DNA from 2 places in the Bradyrhizobium sp. 1200_D9_N1_1 genome. Region 2 is predicted to be linked to the other one. Evidence: riboswitches for the same ligand, from Rfam matches in the RefSeq annotation. Region 2 holds a riboswitch; the other holds the start of a gene.
What was found. A riboswitch is a leader RNA that binds a small molecule or an ion and turns the genes downstream of it on or off. The one in region 2 is predicted to bind cobalamin.

Region 1 (8,907 bases), 1.5 Mb from region 2:
CCGATGATGTCGTTAAACTCTGAGTAGCACATATGTGTATGGATTTGCGTTTGATCGGTAACGCCCGATGAGCAGATGCGGAAGCAATCTCCGGCCCAATCGAGATATGCCTTCCAGTCCGACCGGCGCAATGGCAATCCTTCGCGAAGTGCAGCTTCGTCGATCTGTATCATCGCCGCACCGGCATTCTCGAGATCGCGGACTTCATCGCGCATCGCGAGCGCAAGCTGACGGCAGACCTCGCTTCTAGGAATATCATCGCGAACAAACGACCAGTTCAGGATCGTCACCGGTCCGGTCAACATCGCCTTCATCGGCTTACTAGTTAGTGATTGCGCGTAGCGCCACCATTCCACGGTGATCGGCTTCGGCCGCACTACATCGCCAAACAGGATCGGGGGCCTAACGCAGCGCGAACCATAGGACTGAACCCATCCATTCCTTGTAAATGCGAAGCCGGCGAGTTGCTCGCTGAAGTACTGCACCATGTCATTACGCTCGAATTCGCCATGAACGAGGACGTCAAGACCGATGTCCTCCTGCCAACGTACGGCGCGGGCTATCTCCTCTTTGAGGAACCTGTCGTATTGCTCCTCGCTCATCGCACCTCGCGCATGCGCCGCGCGAGCATTTCGCACCGCTGTGGTCTGCGGAAACGATCCTATCGTCGTGGTGGGAAAAGCCGGTAGTCCAAAGCGTTCCCTTTGGATCTCGGAACGACGGGCAAACGGGGTGGCGCGCTGGCGCATCGTCTGATCGATCGCCCTCATTCGGACAGCGACGTTGGCATTATGGATCTTCGGCGAGGTCCGGCGGGCAGTCGCAGCGCATTCCGACTCGGCAAGAGCTAGCCCAACATTCTGGTCGCCTGCGAGTACCCGCGCCAGGATCGCAAGCTCACGCATCTTCTGAACCGAGAAAGCAAGCCAGCTCTTGACGTCGGACGCGAGCCCGGTCTCGAGTTCAACATCGACCGGCACGTGAAGCAGCGAGCAGGATGGAGCGAGCTGTACACGGTGCCTGCCAAGCTTCGCAATCGAGGGCTTCAGCCGCTGACGGAGCGACGGCAAGTTCGACCGCCACACATTCCGGCCGTCGATGACACCGAGCGACATGACGAGATCACTTCGGCCGTCAGCAACGATCTGATCCAATAGTTCTGGCGCTCGAACCAAATCGACGTGCAGACCGGAAATTGGCAGGCTCAAGGCAGTATCCAGATTGTCGCCTAGGGCGCCGAAATAGCTCGCAAGCATGATCTTGATAGCGGGTCCCTCCTTTGCGAACCGGTTATAGGCGTGCAGCAACGAATTTCGCGCCGCCTCATCCAGATCAAGGACCAGGCAGGGCTCGTCAAACTGAACCCAACTTGCCCCTCGTTTGGCTAATTCATGCAGAAGGTCGATATAGACGGGTATCAGATCATCGAGGAGAGAGAGGGGCTGGAACGCACTATCGGTACTCTTGCCGAGCTTTAAAAATGTGACCGGCCCGATCAGGACAGGGCGGGTCTGAAAGCCAAGAGCCCTCGCTTCCTCATACTCTTCGACGGGTTTGCGAGAGCACAGTCTGAACGCCTGTCCCCGGTAAAACTCAGGAACCATGTAGTGGTAGTTGGTATCGAACCACTTGGTCATTTCCTGCGCGGGCACGCCAGATCCCCGCGGGCTCTGGGCGCAACTCGCATCCTGCTCGCCGCATTGCGATCCGCGGGCCATGGCGAAGTACGTTTGGAGCGAAACGGATTCTCCGTTCGCGGCGTAGATCTCCGGGATTGCGCCAACCATGACGCTTGTATCGAGCACCTGATCATACAGCGAGAAGTCGTTTGACGGAATGATCGTGACGCCGAGCGATTTTTGACGAGCCCAGTTCGCTGCGCGTAGGCCGAATGCGTCTTCGTGCAACTGCTGTTCACTAATCTTTCCAGCCCAGTAGCTTTCTAGAGCGAGCTTGAGCTCACGCCTTGGGCCGATGCGTGGCGTTCCGAGCGTAGCAACTGGAAGAGAGAGAGGAGACATAGCGTTAACCCCTGTTGGGGACAAAGGCCATGGCGGACGCAGGCAGGAGAAGTCGCGCGTGCGACGGCTGCTTGGCGCACCACCGAGACACCCCGCCCGTGGACCAATATATTGTCGGGGCCGGTCTCCTGGCTTGCTGGTCATCGCTGCTGTCCGGCCTTCCCGAAGCCGTGCAGGCTTCAGCGACATCGTCGGACAGCGGCTCGCCGCTCACAGTTGCGGGGGCAGAGCCGGCATTTGCACCGGCTTCCCTCTTAGCTCCGGATCAATGGGAACCGGAGAACCTCGACGACTTGGATTATCGGCAGGAGAACTCTTCCGTCAACCTCTCAGATTATGTGCAAGCTAATCTGCGACATCCGCTAGCCGAATGACCGTGCATCTCTGTGACTTCACCATCTAGAAACATTCTCTCATCAGAGATGTCATAATCAGACATATCCTTCTCAGATGCCGGATAAGCATCGGAGCTGCCTTGAGGCGGAGCCGCACGCTAAATTGATGAAAGGGACAGAAGCAGCCTGCCGGCGGGAGTACCGACGTTATATCAGAGCGCTTTCAATGCGGCTTTGCGATTTCCAGAGGTTCGCCCAGCACCTCAGCTAGCCAGCTCTTCGCTCAACTAAAGGATCTGCGGCGAATAGGCCAAGGCACGTGGCGAAATTTAGCAACTGGCGAGGGGTTGATTTGCGTGCCACCCAGACTTCAGAGCTGGGATCAAGCCGGCTTGGTGCTTGGCAATCACGCAGCTCGAACGCGGGCGGCACGATAGCGAACCACACAGCTCAATGGCGGCAAACCCACTTCCGTCCACAGGCATCCGGCATCGAGGCGTTCAACTCTTCTGCTAAATATCCGGTGCGGGACATGGATGCACAAGCTGCGGCGGATACGCCAAACAGAAACATCGAAAACATGCAAAGGTCGGAAAGTCGACAAGAGTGACACAAACTCCGTGAAATTTTCCGCCTATTGCCTGGCACGAAGAATGCAGACCCTCGGAATGCCCAGTCTCCTCCTCTGGGCAGGTCCAGCTCAGCCAATTGACGCAGTCGCTGCCGGGGAAGTTAGCTGCGCATGACATAGAGGGGAGCGCCTGCTCGCGCGGGACAGCTAGCGGGTGCATCCCCGTAAACTTCTTGCGATGGCATAGCAGGTTCGAGGTTGCCTGCTTCACAAGATATTTGGATGAAACGCGATAGGCCGAGGGTTATGAAGAGAATGCCTGGAAGACCCGCGCTATGGCTTAGCGTGGTCGGATTTTTAATCTGCCTCGCCTGGCCGGCTGCCATGAGCAATAATATTCGGGCCAGCGACAGTCCCCTTGTCGAACGACTGAAGTCAACTTGGCGAGCGCAAGATGGTGAGACGATAGAACAAATTATCTCCAATGTCTCGAAGGTGGCACAGTTCGTGCCTCAAATGTGGGGCGTTGTTGAACTTGGCCAAAACGACTTTATTTTCGTTTCGTGGACCAGACACCGGGACAACAAATCGGACGAACAGTACGTTATCGCCTGGAAGATCGCCCTCGACGGCACGCTTGAACTTGCGTCGACTTATGCGAAGCCGATGGAATTGGGCTGGCGCGCCCTGGCGCTCTCCCTAATCGCCAGTGAAGTCGCAGATGGCGAAAGGGACGCAAATCTTCGCTTTCTGCATGATCCGGCCAACTTCAACTTTGTGACTACCCCGCAAGGCCGGCTCGGCGATCTTCTGCGGCAGGGCCGCTGCACTATCATTGAACCAGTTGGAGTGGACTACTTACCGAAGCGGAATGATAAACCGGCCGAGAAGGGTGGCGTGTGGCGCGTTCTGCTCTTGGTGAATTGTAGTATCCAAGGACCACGTTATTTTACACACAACGGGGTCATCACTTTCGAGAAGAGAGAAGGACAGGATTGGGAGCCACAATCCTCCTTTGCCAAACGCATCGCGAAATTTCCCCCTGGCTCCTGGTTCCAACGCACCGAGCCAAAAGAAGAGGAAGACTTAGGAGAGCCAAGGCCTGAGTAAACCGCCGCAGAGCAACATCTTGCCGCAGTGGCGGAGCGCCTCGAACCTATTGCAAGACATACGCGCTCTACACTTGCTTTGTTTTAGCATCCGCAACGGTCCGGGTGCCTTTCTCGCAGCAGTCCGTCCCGTCGCAAGAAGGTCGGGCCGCGCGATTCCGTTTGTTCCGCCTAGTGTCAGCGGCGCGCACGAGCTTGCGAGATGTGGTTTTCCCGCCTTCACTCCACCCGGTGTGAGGACATCAGTTTGCGTAGCAACGTCGAAGGCACCAGGAAATGAGTGCTGAGACGAAGCCGGCGAGGAAGTTACCGGAAACCGTTCACCGGTAGCAACCCAGCATACCGCTGGGCGCTTGCGCATTTCGGAGCGTGCAGACCGGGAAGCTCAGAGCCGTACGCAAGAACGTCGAGGACCAGACTGGCTCGGCCCTAGCTTATCTGGCACCCATTCGTCTGCACGTCATAGATCCGGATTTCGAAGCATGGAAAACACTTCTATAACTGTGCTCCACCTGCCCTGGTCGACATCAACGATCATCCTGCCGGGCGGAAAAGGCATCGGATTTGCGCGGTTTGCTCGCGCAAGGAGCTAAGTTATGCGCGGGCGTCTACGCTGAACTCCATTGCGTCTTCTTCTAAATCGGTCAGAGCGAGCCAGACAAGATTTTTCACATCTTTTCGTGTGAAATGCGAAATTTCATCGCAGAACCGTCGGCAGCGGCAAGATTGCCGCTGGGAGCCGTGGCCGACCAGAACAAGGTTGCTCCTCAACGCCTGACTCCACCGCGAGCGCCGGCGCTTCATAGTCGGTCTCCTTTTTTGCAAAACACAACATTCCGGGGTTCGGGTTTGTTCAGCATCGCCCGTTCGGCCCGCCCGCGAGGATTTCCCCCTCAGGTGGAGGGTACAGCGCGGTCCTAGTGAGAGAGCCGATGCTCGAAGAATACCGCCGCCCGCCCCGAAGAAATCACTTGATCCTTACGCAGCGTCAGGCCGTAGGTTCGCGTTCCGGCGAAGCGCTCATAGAGCGCTCGGAAATGCCGGCGGAATAACGCACATAATGCTGTCAAGCAGTCGAATGTATCGGCACCGTATCGTGCGTGAAACGTGGATCAGGAGCGAAAGGTTATTGTCGGTGAACCGCGGAATTATGTTCGCATTGCTCGCTCTCGTCACATCTCCGGTCTGCGCCGCGACGCTCAGCGGTGCTCCGCGCATCCTCGACGGCAATACGATCGAGATCGAGAAAACCAACGTTCGGCTCTCAGGCATCGAAGCTCCTGAGACGGACCAGATTTGTCTCGACACCAACGGTCGCAAATGGGCCTGCGGCGTAGCTGCTCGCGACGAGCTTATCAAGCATTCAAATGGGCGAACCTGGGATTGTCACACCCAGAGAGTCGATGAGTACAGACGAGCCCTCGGTAACTGCTTCATCGAAGGCGAGAATGTGAATGTCTGGATGGTACGCTCGGGCTGGGCACTATCGGCTGCTGCATCTCACGCTGTCTATGAGTTGTCGGCAAGCACAGCCCATGCCGGACTGTGGTCGGGAGCGTTCATCGCTCCGTGGGACTGGCCTCGCCGCAATAAGGGCACGATGATCATCGGCGCGTGGTCGGTTCCGATCGACGCGCAGGAAGTACTGCTCGGATCAGTCCTGCTGTCGGAACCACCGTCCCCCGAGTGCCTGATAAAAGGCACTGTCGAGCGCAGCGGCGAGCGGATTTATCACCTGCCAGGGCAAGCCAGCTACGAACTAATCGATATGACGAAGAAGCGCAGCGAACGCTGGCTTTGTAGCGAAGCGGAAGCCGAAGCCACCGGGTGGCGTAAGGCCGTGCGATGAGGCGACACATGCATGCAGCCAATTCTCCAAATATGAACCATTTAACCAGCACTGCGCGTTCGCGCCGTTCGCTGTTGTTGTTTGCTGCTTCGACAGTTTTCCTACGATTCGGCAATAAAATTGCCGATGCAAGGGAAGCAAAAGGCACGCCCAAGCCAGATAACCTGCTGTCGCCAGATGCTGCCCTGAAGCGGCTGCTGATGGGAAACGATCGTTATGTCCAGGGTACATCGCGAGCCGACGATTTCAGGCGCGAGCGTTCGGCTTTGGTCGAAGGCCAAAATCCATATGCGGCGGTTTTGAGCTGCGCCGACTCTCGCGTGGCGCCCGAACTTGTGTTCGACAGCGGGCTCGGTGATCTGTTTGTCTGCCGCGTCGCCGGCAACTTCGCTAATGATGATACGCTCGCCAGTATGGAATATGCGGTCGCAGTACTGAACACGCCGCTAATCCTCGTACTAGGCCACGATCATTGCGGCGCGATAGACGCTACGATCAAGTCGCTCCATCAAGATAAGCCGCCGCCAGGGCACATTTCATCCCTGGTGACCGCACTTGCTCCCGCGGTGAACGCATCTCTAGGGCAAGCCGGCGATATATCCGCCCACGCAACCCGAAAAAATGTGATCGACAATGTGAACAAACTCAGATCGACGGGCCCGATTCTGACGGCTGCAGTTGAGCAGAACCGGCTGAAAGTCGTCGGAGGCCTGTATCGGATCGGCACCGGTAAGGTCGATATTGTCAGCTGACGCTAGCACATTCACACCCGAGGCGAATCATCTGCCGTGTGATACGGCCCTTCCGTTCCGCTGTTTGGTCCACCGTCTGCGACAAATGCCCCGGATACCATCCGCTCCATAATAATGATCACTTCGGGAAGTCCTTCGGTATGCGTGGCGTCTTGATTCTCCTCATGTTCTACCTACTCATGTTAGCAACACGCGGCGAGCATCAAGAAACGCACCTAACGCGTCCGACAGCGTTCATGCCTCCATATTGAGTTGCAAACCCAATAGCGTGGTTCCGGTAGCAGATAGCGATGAAGCGCATTGCCTGGCTGTGAACTCCAGAGCCGGCGACGATCCTGAGATCTTCTAGCTCCGATCGAGCACGCCATGAATGGTGTTGCTTTATCACCAAGCTCAGCCAGGGCTGCAGATCACATAGAACAACCAGCAGGACTGCCATCATTCGTTATGATAGTCTCGTTCGCCGCCAAGGACCCGGCCCGCAATGATAAGGCCGTTGAAAGCATGGTTGTTTTCACCACGATCTCGCATGCGCTGCCTGATATTGCACACAGTCGCGCGACCCGCCCGCTTTGGACAATTTACTATCCGTCCTCCATAACGAGTTCGACACGAGACGAAACTGGCAGCTCGCAAATTGCATAGCGTGTACGCGAAACCCATCAGGTTGTTAGTCGCTGCGGACACAGTAAGTTGTGCCAGATTTGTCCGCCCAGGCGAATACCAGAACAATGATTCAAATGTTGCGCACCGCGTCTGCCAGCCAGAAATCATCTAACAACCGATAGATTTGGCAAGCAAGCTCTTCAACCACGGCGTCGCTCAGTAGGAAACAGAAGACTAGCTTCAGAACGTGGATCCCTCATCAGTCGTAACGCTCGTGGCGCAGGCATGCTGCGCGAATTTGGCAAGCTCGGCCAAAATCTCAGCATTGGAAAACCGCCGAAGAGGGAGGCGCCGGCGGCTGCAAAAGAGGTCGACAGGTCAGAATTCTGCCCGAATTTCTTGCGTCCTGTAGGACAGAAGGTAGACGGCTCGTGTGCTGCAACGAGCCTCCTAAGCTCCCCGGGGCCTCTTCGAAGCGCGCCTTGTCTTTGCTTGCATGAGCCGGGTACTCTTGCAGTGCCTCGAACAGATTTGATCGCGTAATTCAGCGTCTTGAGCTCCGTGCGTTTGCTGAACACCAGCTGTCTGGAGGTCCGCTTCTAACCAGGCGCTCCCCGCAGTCGCACGAACAGCTATTGGGCTGTTGGTAGCATCGGGAGATCGGAGCGGGTCTTAATTTTGGCACTAACGTTGAATCTGGCCGGTCGGCGATCGAGGTCCGCTTCTGTCGGTTTGCTTGCGGCTTGTTGAGTCAATGACATTGGCGGAAAGTATACACGAAGACACGAGCATGTGTGGCACGGCGCGGCGGAATGATCTCGCGAGATTCGGACAAGGCCGGCAGACATGCTTAATGGCACGCCGATTGCTGAGACGATGGAAAACTAAGTCGCAGGCTTGAGCGCCCTCCCGAGCATAGCTCAGGAACTCCAAACTTGGCTCGACCCGGCTTGTCCGACGTATGAGCACACGTCCATGGAGAAGACATGACATCGCATGCCCCCCCGACCAGCCGCCGGAGATCCAGCCCGGCAACCACGGGCCGATGTCGCGCCGCCGTCTACCGGCTGTTTTGCCGGCCAGCCTCCATGCAACGGCAACAGCTACATCTCAGTCTGGCTTCCCGGCCCTTAAATTGGGAAGCTACCGTGCGCAATCTCATGCAAGCGATATCAACTGCGACAGCTCTGAGAATGTCCTCCAGCCGGTATCGTATCACCCAGCTTCGCCCCGTGCGCAGTCAATGGCTGACGCACGACCATGGTCGGCACAAGACGCGGAGGACGATCTATGAACGCTTCACCCGAAAAGCAATGTCCTGTATCCCACACCGCGGCTGCGACCTGGGATAATCTGTCGCCGCTACTTGTCGAGATCCGTGCGCGTCGCAACGAGTTTGGCCCCGCGCAGGAAATTCCAAAAGAGATCATCGACGGCTTCAGGCGCATCGGTATCTATCGGGCTATGGTCGCGAAGCGATTCGGCGGCGAGGAGCGAACACCAGCCGAATTTTGCCGCCAGATCGAGCGCATCTCCGAGGCCGACGGATCCGCCGGTTGGGTCGCCAGCTTCGGGGATGGAGCTCGCTACCTCGCTGCTCTTCCGGACGACACGCTTCGAAAAGTGTACGCCAATGGACCTGACGTCGTATTGGCGGGTGCGCT
Region 2 (8,907 bases):
TGGCGTTCTGGGCGCTCTATGGCTCCGGTTTTGCCATGACCAACCTCGTCAACATCGCGACTTTCGCGGCCTCCTATGCGCTCGTCATCGTGATCGAGCCGCTGGCCGATCTCGCCGTGCTGGCGCTGGCGAAGTCGCTGCGCGGCGTCACCGCGCCCGGCCTCGTCACCCCGCGCCTGCACAACGCGGCCTGAGAGACAAGCGAAAGGGCGGCCGTCATGGCCGCCCTTCGCGAACACGATGCTCGCGCTCTCCCTGATAGGCATCGGTTGCGGCGATCCCGAGCAGCTCACGCACGCCGCGACCCGCGCCATCAACGCAGCCGATCTCGTTCTGATCCCGCGCAAGGGGAGCGCAAAGTCCGATCTCGCCGATCTCAGGCGGACGATCTGCGCGGATGTGCTGACCAGCGACAACACGCGCATCGCCGAGTTCGATCTTCCCGTGCGCGACGCAGGCGAGGCGGACTACCGCAAGGGCGTGGACGATTGGCACGATGCGGTCGCCGCGAAATGGTCGCAGACCATCACGAGCCATCTCGAAGGGGATGGCAGGGTCGCGCTGCTAATCTGGGGCGATCCGTCGCTCTACGATTCCTCGCTGCGCATTGCGGGCCGGCTCGATCCCTTGCCGGAGATCGAGGTCATCCCCGGCATCACTTCGATCCAGGCGTTGTGCGCGGCGCATGCGCTGCCGCTCAACGACATCGGCGAGCCCTTTCTGGTCACGACAGGCCGCCGCTTGCGTGAAGGCGGCTGGCCGGTAAGCGCAGACACCGTGGTCGTGATGCTCGATGGCGGCACGGCGTTTCAGTCGCTCGATCCGGTCGGGCTCCAGATCTGGTGGGGCGCCTATCTCGGCATGCCCGATCAGATCATCATGTCCGGCGCGCTGGCCGAGGTGGGCCCGCGCATCGCCGCGCTGCGGCAGGAGGCGCGCGAGCGGCACGGCTGGATCATGGACTGCTACATCCTCAAGCGCAGGCCGTAAGCGAGGCAGCATGCTCCCCGAATGGGTCTACCATAAGTGCCCCGAAATCTCCGCGGTCCATCGCGACGCGGCGATCGTGCGGCAGGCGCAACTGACGAAGCCGACCGGCGCGCTCGGCCGGCTCGAGCAACTCGCGATCGAGCTCGCGGGCCTGCAAGCGACCGAGCAGCCACGCGCGGCACGCGTGCCGATCATCATCTTCGCGGGCGACCACGGCATCGTTGCGCAAGGCGTGTCGGCCTATCCGCAAGCCGTGACCATCGCGATGATGGCAAATTTTGCTTCGGGCGGCGCCGCGATCTCGGTGCTGGCGCGCGAGTTGGGTTCGCACCTGGAAGTCGTTGACGCCGGCACGCTGTCGCAAGACGAGATGATAGGCATCGTCACCGACAGGCCGCGCCATGGCACGCGCGATTTCAGCGTCGAGGCTGCGCTCACGCTTGCAGAGCTGGCCTTCGCCTTCGAGGCCGGCGAGCGTGCGGTTGCGCGCGCGGCAGCCAGCCAGCCCGATCTTCTGATCTTCGGCGAGATGGGCATCGGCAACACCACGACCTCGGCGGCGATCGCGGCGAGTCTGCTCGGCGTGAGCGCCGAGGAAATCGCGGGCAGCGGCACCGGCGTCGATGCCGCCGGCCGTGCGCACAAGGCGCGCGTGATCGATGCCGCGATTGTGCGTCATGGCGTTGCGGCTGCATCGCCCGAAAAAATCCTGTGCGCCGTCGGCGGCCTCGAGATCGCGGCCATCTGCGGGGCCATCATTGCGGCCGCGCAGCGCCGCATTCCCGTATTGATCGACGGCTTCATCGTGTCGGTCGCGGCGCTGGCGGCCGTGCGCCTCAATCCGTCGTGCCAGCCTTTCCTGCTGCCCTCGCATCAATCGGCGGAGCAGGGGCATCGGCTGGTGCTTCGCGCACTGAACGTGCAGCCGCTGATCAGCCTCGATCTCAGGCTCGGCGAGGGATCGGGCGCCGCCATCGCGCTGCCGCTGGTGCGATCGGCCTGTGCGCTTCACAACGGCATGGCGACGTTCGCGCAGGCCAATGTGCCGGATCGCCCGGCCTGATCCGGCTCACACCACGCGCTGATTGACCGACACGACGCGCCAGCCGGTCGCGAGCCGGTCGATCCTGGTCAGCGACAGCGGATCGATCACGAAGCGCAAGGCGGATTGCGGCGCAAGATCCAGCGCGATGCACAGTGCGGCGCGGATTGTGCCGGAATGCACGACGAGCGTAGCTGGCCCGGCTCCGATCCGTGACAGCCCATGCCGGACGCGCGCGACCTGATCCTCAAAGCTTTCACCTCCCGGTGGCCGCGCGTGCGCCGGATCGCCCCAGAATTGCGCATAGGCTTCGCCGCCGCTCGCGGCGAGTTCGTCATGTCGCCGGCCGGTCCAGTCGCCGAAATCCTGTTCGCTGAAGTTGCCCACCAGATCCGGTTCGAGCCCCAGCGCGCGCGCCGTCTCGACCGTGCGCCGCGACGGGCTGGCATAGCTCGCAGAGTCCCGCGGCAGGCGCTGCCGCAACGCCTGCAGTTGCGCGCGATCGCCGAGATCGGCGGGCGCGTCCGGCGCGTGAATCGTCCCCGCGACGCCGTCGACGGGTGCATGGCGTATCAGCCAGAGGAAGGTCTCGCCTTCCATGCTTATCTCCAAGGAAGTTGGTCGCTGTGGCAATAACGCCGCAACTGCCACATTGACTCTGTCTCGATCGTAATCCTAGATGCTCGCGACGGGTTCCCCCGAGAGGGGATGAAAAGGGAATGCGGTGCGGGGATGTTTCCCCAATGCCGCGGCTGCCCCCGCAACTGTAAGCGGATAATCCTTCGTCAGAAGCCACTGGGTCCTCGGTCCCGGGAAGGCGACGAAGTGGTGACGACCCGCGAGCCAGGAGACCTGCCGTCAGCCGTGGTCACACGCGAAGATGTCGGTCGGGGAGTACAGACATTCGGCTTCATCGGAGGGCTGACAAGCCCAGGGTGAGACCTCGTTCGCTGTGACGTGCCACTGACGTCATACCGAGGTCCCGCTGTGTCTTCCATCCGTATTGTACGATCGCGCCGATTCCTGCTCGCCTCTGCTGCTCTCACGTCGTTTACAGTCGCCGACCTGCCCGCCGCGCTGGCGCAGCAGGTCCGCGAACCGCTGCCGCCTGTCGAGGTGTCGCCCGCCCAGTCCCGCAAGCCGGCCAAGCCGGCTGCCCGGGACGCGCAGAGTGCGCGCCGCGCAGCAGCACGCAGGCCAGTGGTCGCATCGGCGGCGCCCAAGCCCGCCGTGCCGGCCGCGGGGGCGCCAACGCCGCTCAACAGCAATGCGGTGGCTGAGAGCGCCTCGCGTCTCGGCCTCACCGTGCGCGAGACGCCCGCGACCGTCGAGGTGATCTCGGCCGAGACCATGCGCGAGCAGGGCTATCGCACCGTGTCCGAGGTGGCGCAGGGCGCAGTCGGCGTCACCTCCGGCGACGCGCCGGGGGAGCCGGCGGGCTTCTCGATGCGCGGCTTCACCAACAGCCAGATCAACACGCTCTACAACGGCATCAAGATCGGCCCGCAGAACATGACCTCGCGGATCATGGACACCGCCAATCTGGAGGCCGTCGAATTCCTGAAGGGCCCGGCCTCGCTGATCTCGGGCGAGGGCGCCGCCGGCGGCTCGATCAACCTCGTCACCAAGCAGCCGCACACCGGAGCGATCCGCAACGAGGCAGACTTCTCGTACGACTCCCTGAACTCGTTCCGCGCGCATTACGGCTCGGGCGGCAGCACCAACGTTCAGGGCCTCGACTACCGCTTCGACATCAGCCGCTCCTCGCTCAACGGCTTTGTCGACGACACCAACACCAAGACGCTCGACGTGTCCGGCCAGCTCAACTACCGCATCTCCGACAGCCTCAAGGTCTGGGGTGCGATCGAGTACCGCGAGGATCGCGGGAAGGCCTATTGGGGCGCGCCGCTGGTGCCGATCGCTTTCAGCGGCTCGCATGCGACGACGGGGATTGTTTCCGGCACCTACTTCAACAGGACCGACCTCGGGGCCGTCACGATCGATGACCGCACCTTCAACACCAACTACAACGTTCTCGACAACCGAAACGTAGCGCAAGAGGTCTGGTTGCGCGGCGGCTTCGAGCTGAAACTGGCGCCGGACCTGACGCTGAAGAGTCAGGCCTATGGCTACGGCGCGGAGCGGTCGTGGTTCAACAACGAGATCGAGGCGTTCGATTCCACGAAAAACCAAGTGTATCGCGAGCGCTTCTATGTCGCGCACAGCCAGCGCCTTGTCGGCAATATCACCGACCTGATCTGGGACACGAACATCGCAGGCTTCGACAACCGGCTGGTCACGACGCTGTCGTCGAGCTATCTCGACTTCGTCAGGCCAGGCGCGGCGAAATTCCCGAACGACTATGTTCCGCTGGTCGATTTCGATCGTGGCTATTACGGACTGCTCGCGACCAAGCAGCAGACCGCGCGCATCGACAACGAGGCGCTGTCGTTCGAGGACCGGCTGAAGCTGACGCGGACCTTCGCGCTGATCGGCGGGCTGCGCGTCGAGCATATCGGGCTCGACCGCAACTCGACCGACGAGAACGGTCTGGTGAACGCGGGCTTTCCGTTCACCAAGGACTGGGCGCCGGTGACGGGACGCATCGGCTACACCTGGGAGGCCGTTCCGGGCCTCACCTTCTTCAGCCAGTACGCGACCGGCGCTGATATCTCCGCCAACAACATCTTCCTGCTGCTGCCGACCCAGCCGCTGGACCTCACGACCGCGCGGACCTACGAGACCGGCGTCAAGCACCTGTTCTGGGACAACCGGGCGGAGTGGTCGTTCTCGGCCTACGACATCCTGCGCAAGAACGTCTATGCGGCGGCCGGCGGGCAGGCGCTCAATATTGCGGGACGGCAGGAGTCGAAGGGCGTCGAGCTCGCCGCCTCGGTGCGGCCGATCGAGCCCCTTCGGCTGTGGGGCAACATCGCTTATGTCGATGCGCGCTATGCCGACTACAATTTCGTCGGCGGATCGTTCTCGGGCAACACGCCGCCGAACGTGCCGCGCATCGTTGCCAATGCTGGCGCCTCGTACCGCTTCTTCACGCCGTGGCCGGTTGAAGTCGGCATCACCGGCCGTCATGTCGGCGACCGCTACAATACCGATGCCAACACGGTGACGATGAAGGCGTATACCGTCGCCGACGTCTATGCCTTCGTCGACATTCCCAAGACGGTATTCAACGCGGTCGATCAGGCTCGCCTGACCTTCCGCGTGCGCAACATCGCCGACAAGCGCTACGCGATATGGGGCGATCCGTTCTATCCCGACCAGATCTTGCTGGGCGCGCCGCGAACCTATGAACTCTCGGCCGCATTCAAATGGTAGGGCGCTGACCACATGATGGGCGCGATCGTCCTGCTGCATCGCTGGCTCGGGATCGCGTTCTGCCTGCTGTTCGCGATGTGGTTCGCGACGGGAATCGTGATGCACTTCGTTCCGTTTCCATCGCTGACGGAAGCAGAGCGGATTGCCGGTCTCGCGCCGGTGGATCGTACGGAGGTGAGGATCGGCGTTGCCGATGCCGTGGCCGCGAGCGGCATCGCCGATGCTACGCGCCTGCGCCTGATTCAGCGGAGCGATGGGCCGGTCTATGTCGTGTCGGGGTCCTCGCACCTTCGCGCGGTTCGCGCGACAGACGGACAGGATGCATCGGTGCGGTCGCCCGAGGCCGCGCTCGCCATCGCGCAGGTGCATGCGCGCCAACGCGGGCTCGATGCCGCGCATGCGGCTGTCGTTGCGCAGGCGGACTACGACCAGTGGAGCGTGCCGAACGGCTTTGATCGTCACCGGCCCTTGTTTCGCGTGGCCCTCGGAGATGCGGCCGGAACGGAGCTCTACGTCTCGTCGCGCACCGGCGAGGTTGTGCTGGATACGACGCGAAGCGAGCGCGGCTGGAACCTCGTCGGCAGCGTCCTGCACTGGATCTATCCGACGGTCCTCAGGAGCAACTGGGCGCTGTGGGACGGCGTGGTCTGGACGCTGTCGCTGTTGGCGCTGATTGCAGCCATGCTGGGTGCAGTGCTCGGAATCGTGCGGTCCAGGATGCGAAGATACCGGATCTCCTCGCCTTATCGCGGCTGGCACGCCCTTCATCATATCATCGGCCTCGTGGCGACCGTCTTCGTGCTGACGTGGATCTTCAGTGGATGGCTCTCCATGGATCACGGCCGGCTGTTCTCGCGAGGGCAGCTGACCCCGGCCGAAGCCGGCGTGATCGATGCATCGCCGGACTGGACGACCGCCCCATCGGCGGAACGGAAGCGAATATCGCCCTCGGCCCGAGAGGTCGAATGGTTTGCCGTTGACGGCAGCCTCTATCGACGCGAGCGGATTGGTCTCGAGAAACAGGTTGTGGTTGGGCCCGACAGTGAGGAGGCGCCGATCGTCAGTGCGCGGGTGATCGGGAGCATGGTGACGAAGCTTGCGACAGCCTGCAATGCGCCGTCTATTCTCGCGGATAGCGACGATTATCCCGCGCAGTCCGTCGTTCCCGGTGGACCCGTCTACCGTTCCCGCTGCGGCGGCCTCTGGTTCGACATCGACAGCGCCGACGGCCGTGTGCTGCAAAGGCTGGATGCGTCGCGGCGAGCCTATCGCTGGTTCTACGGCGCGCTGCACACGCTAGATTTTCCAGTCCTGCAGGCGCATCCGCGTTTGCGCGATGTCCTGATCGTGGGCCTCTGCGCGCTCGGACTGGTGTTCTCCATCACCGGCATCGTCATCGGCTGGTGGCGGTTGCGTCTGTCTTTCGTCAGCTAGGACGTCCGATCAAACAAAAAGTGCGAAAACAACCCCATGCACAGTAGCCGGTGATAGTGGAATCAACGGCTTACGCAGGCATCGGCGCGATTTGACCCGTCGGGCAAAACAGGGGTATATTGCGACTATTCCGAAATCGTCGCGATCTCGCAAAGCTACGCCTGCAACTGCGCCTCGATATGCCGCGCGGCGCGCAGCAGCGTGCGGTCCTGGCCGCGCCGGGCGATGATCTGGAGGCCGAATGGAAGCCCGCGGGCGTCGGTGCCGCAGGGAAGTGAAATCGCCGGCAGGCGGGCGTGATTGACGAACGGCGTGAACACCGCATGCGCGCGCGGGCTCGCTGCACGGCCGCCGATCATGTCGGGTCCGAGCTGGGTGAACGGCCAGGCGACGCAGGGGACTGTCGGCGTCAGCAGCAGATCGACCTCGGCGAAGAAGGCCGCGAAGGCATTGGCGATCGCGGCGCTCGCGACCAGCGCACCCGCGACGTCCGCGCCTGACCAGGACAGCCCTCGCTCGATCTGCCTGGCGATGTCAGGGTCGAAGACAGTCGGGTCCTTGCGAAAAGCGTCTCCATGGAGCGCGGCAAGGCCAGCGTGCTGAAGCGGCATGAGGGCCTCTTCCGTCGCACCCGCCGGCCAGGTGGGATCGCGCAGCGCGATGCTGAGTCCTGCGGCGGAGAGACGCGCGACTGCGGAAACGAGCCCGTTGGCGACAACGTCATCGACCGCAACGTCGAGCCCGAGCCGCGGTGAGAAGGCGATACGAAGGCCGGCGATGTCCTCGGCTTCTTGCGCAATGCCGGCTGCATCCGGATCGCGCGGATCGGCGCCGGCCATGGCTTCGAACGCCAGCGCGATATCGGCAACATCGGCGGCGATCGGCGCGATGACCGACAGGCCGAAGAACGGCTCGGCGAAACCGGGCCCATAGGGGATCGCGCCATAGGACGGCTTGAAGCCGGCGACGCCCACATGGGCCGGCGGCCTGCGGCTGGAGCCGCCCGCATCGGTGCCGATCGCGAGGGGCACGAGGCCGGCTGCGACGGCGGTGGCGGGTCCACCCGAAGAGCCGCCCGGCGTCAACGCGGGATCGAGGGGATGTCGCGTCGGGCCGTACAGCGGCGATGTCGTGACGCCCTTGCTGGCGAATTCGGAGGTTGCGCCAATGCCGACGATGACCGCGCCGGCCTTGCGCAGGCGCTCGATCGCAATTGCATCCTGTGGCGCGATGAAATCGGCGAACAGGCGCGAGCCCTGCGTGATGCGCCAGCCGCTGGCCCAGATGTTGTCCTTGACGAGGATGGGGACGCCGGCCAGCGGCATTGTCTCGCCGGCACGCAGGCGATCGTCGACCGCCGCCGCGTCGGCCAGCGTGCGTGCGGGATCGGTCGTGACCACTGCGTTCAAGGCCTTGGCGGCGTCTATGCGGCCAAGGGCGGCCTTCGCCGTGTCGACGGCGGTCATCCGCCCGGCGGTGACGGCGGCTGCGATCTCGCGCGCACTATGCGTCGGTTTTGTCATGGCCTCCCCACATCAGCGCCAATGTGCCGCAGAGGGCAAGACAGGCCAAGGCGAAGAACGCCGCGCCAAGGCCGGCCACACCGTCCAGGATCGACACCACGGCCGGCGCCGCCAGTAGGCCCGCATAGGACGCGGTCAGCACCGCGCCGGTGGTCTCGCCGATCCGGTCCTGCGGGGCGAGGCGCGCGATCTCGGCGATGAAGACGCCGTTCCAGCCCGAGGCCGTCAGGCCGAACAGCGCCGCAACTGCGAACTGCCAGTTGCGGCTGAGCGATCCGCCGTCGAGGCCGAGCAGCGCGGCGCAGAAGGCCATGCCGAGGCCGATGACGATGAGCACGGCGCGGGGGGCGTCGAGGCGCATGGCGACGTAGCCCCAGCCGAGCCGGCCGACGAGACCGCCGGCTTGCGCGCAGGCGAGCGCCATGCCGGCCTCGATATGGCCAAGACCAAGCTCGCGGGTGCCGAGCGTGACGAAGACGGTGTTGAGCGACACCTGCATCGCGCTGAACGGCATCGATGCCAGCGCCAGCATCGCGATCCGCCGGTCCGCGGTCACCAGTGCCAGCCGCGCGCGCAGATCGA

Region 1: it holds a riboswitch for cobalamin, as region 2 does, so the genes downstream of both, metE (5-methyltetrahydropteroyltriglutamate--homocysteine S-methyltransferase) here and AB5K84_RS30705 (TonB-dependent receptor) in region 2, are expected to answer to the same signal.

What each region holds. Positions count from the first base shown of each region.
Region 1 is NZ_CP197226.1:7,830,006-7,838,912, forward strand. Features, by position in the region: gene metE (5-methyltetrahydropteroyltriglutamate--homocysteine S-methyltransferase) at 1-2,021, opposite strand, end outside; cobalamin riboswitch at 2,123-2,324, opposite strand; gene AB5K84_RS37180 (hypothetical protein) at 2,676-2,966, shown strand; gene AB5K84_RS37185 (hypothetical protein) at 3,312-4,037, shown strand; gene AB5K84_RS37190 (thermonuclease family protein) at 5,172-5,885, shown strand; gene AB5K84_RS37195 (carbonic anhydrase) at 5,894-6,637, shown strand; gene AB5K84_RS37200 (flavin-dependent monooxygenase) at 8,534-8,907, shown strand, end outside.
Region 2 is NZ_CP197226.1:6,366,492-6,375,398, reverse strand. Features, by position in the region: gene AB5K84_RS30725 (energy-coupling factor ABC transporter permease) at 1-194, shown strand, start outside; gene cobF (precorrin-6A synthase (deacetylating)) at 241-990, shown strand; gene cobT (nicotinate-nucleotide--dimethylbenzimidazole phosphoribosyltransferase) at 1,001-2,053, shown strand; gene AB5K84_RS30710 (histidine phosphatase family protein) at 2,060-2,632, opposite strand; cobalamin riboswitch at 2,705-2,906, shown strand; gene AB5K84_RS30705 (TonB-dependent receptor) at 3,020-5,368, shown strand; gene AB5K84_RS30700 (PepSY domain-containing protein) at 5,381-6,802, shown strand; gene AB5K84_RS30695 (amidase) at 6,958-8,325, opposite strand; gene AB5K84_RS30690 (MFS transporter) at 8,306-8,907, opposite strand, start outside.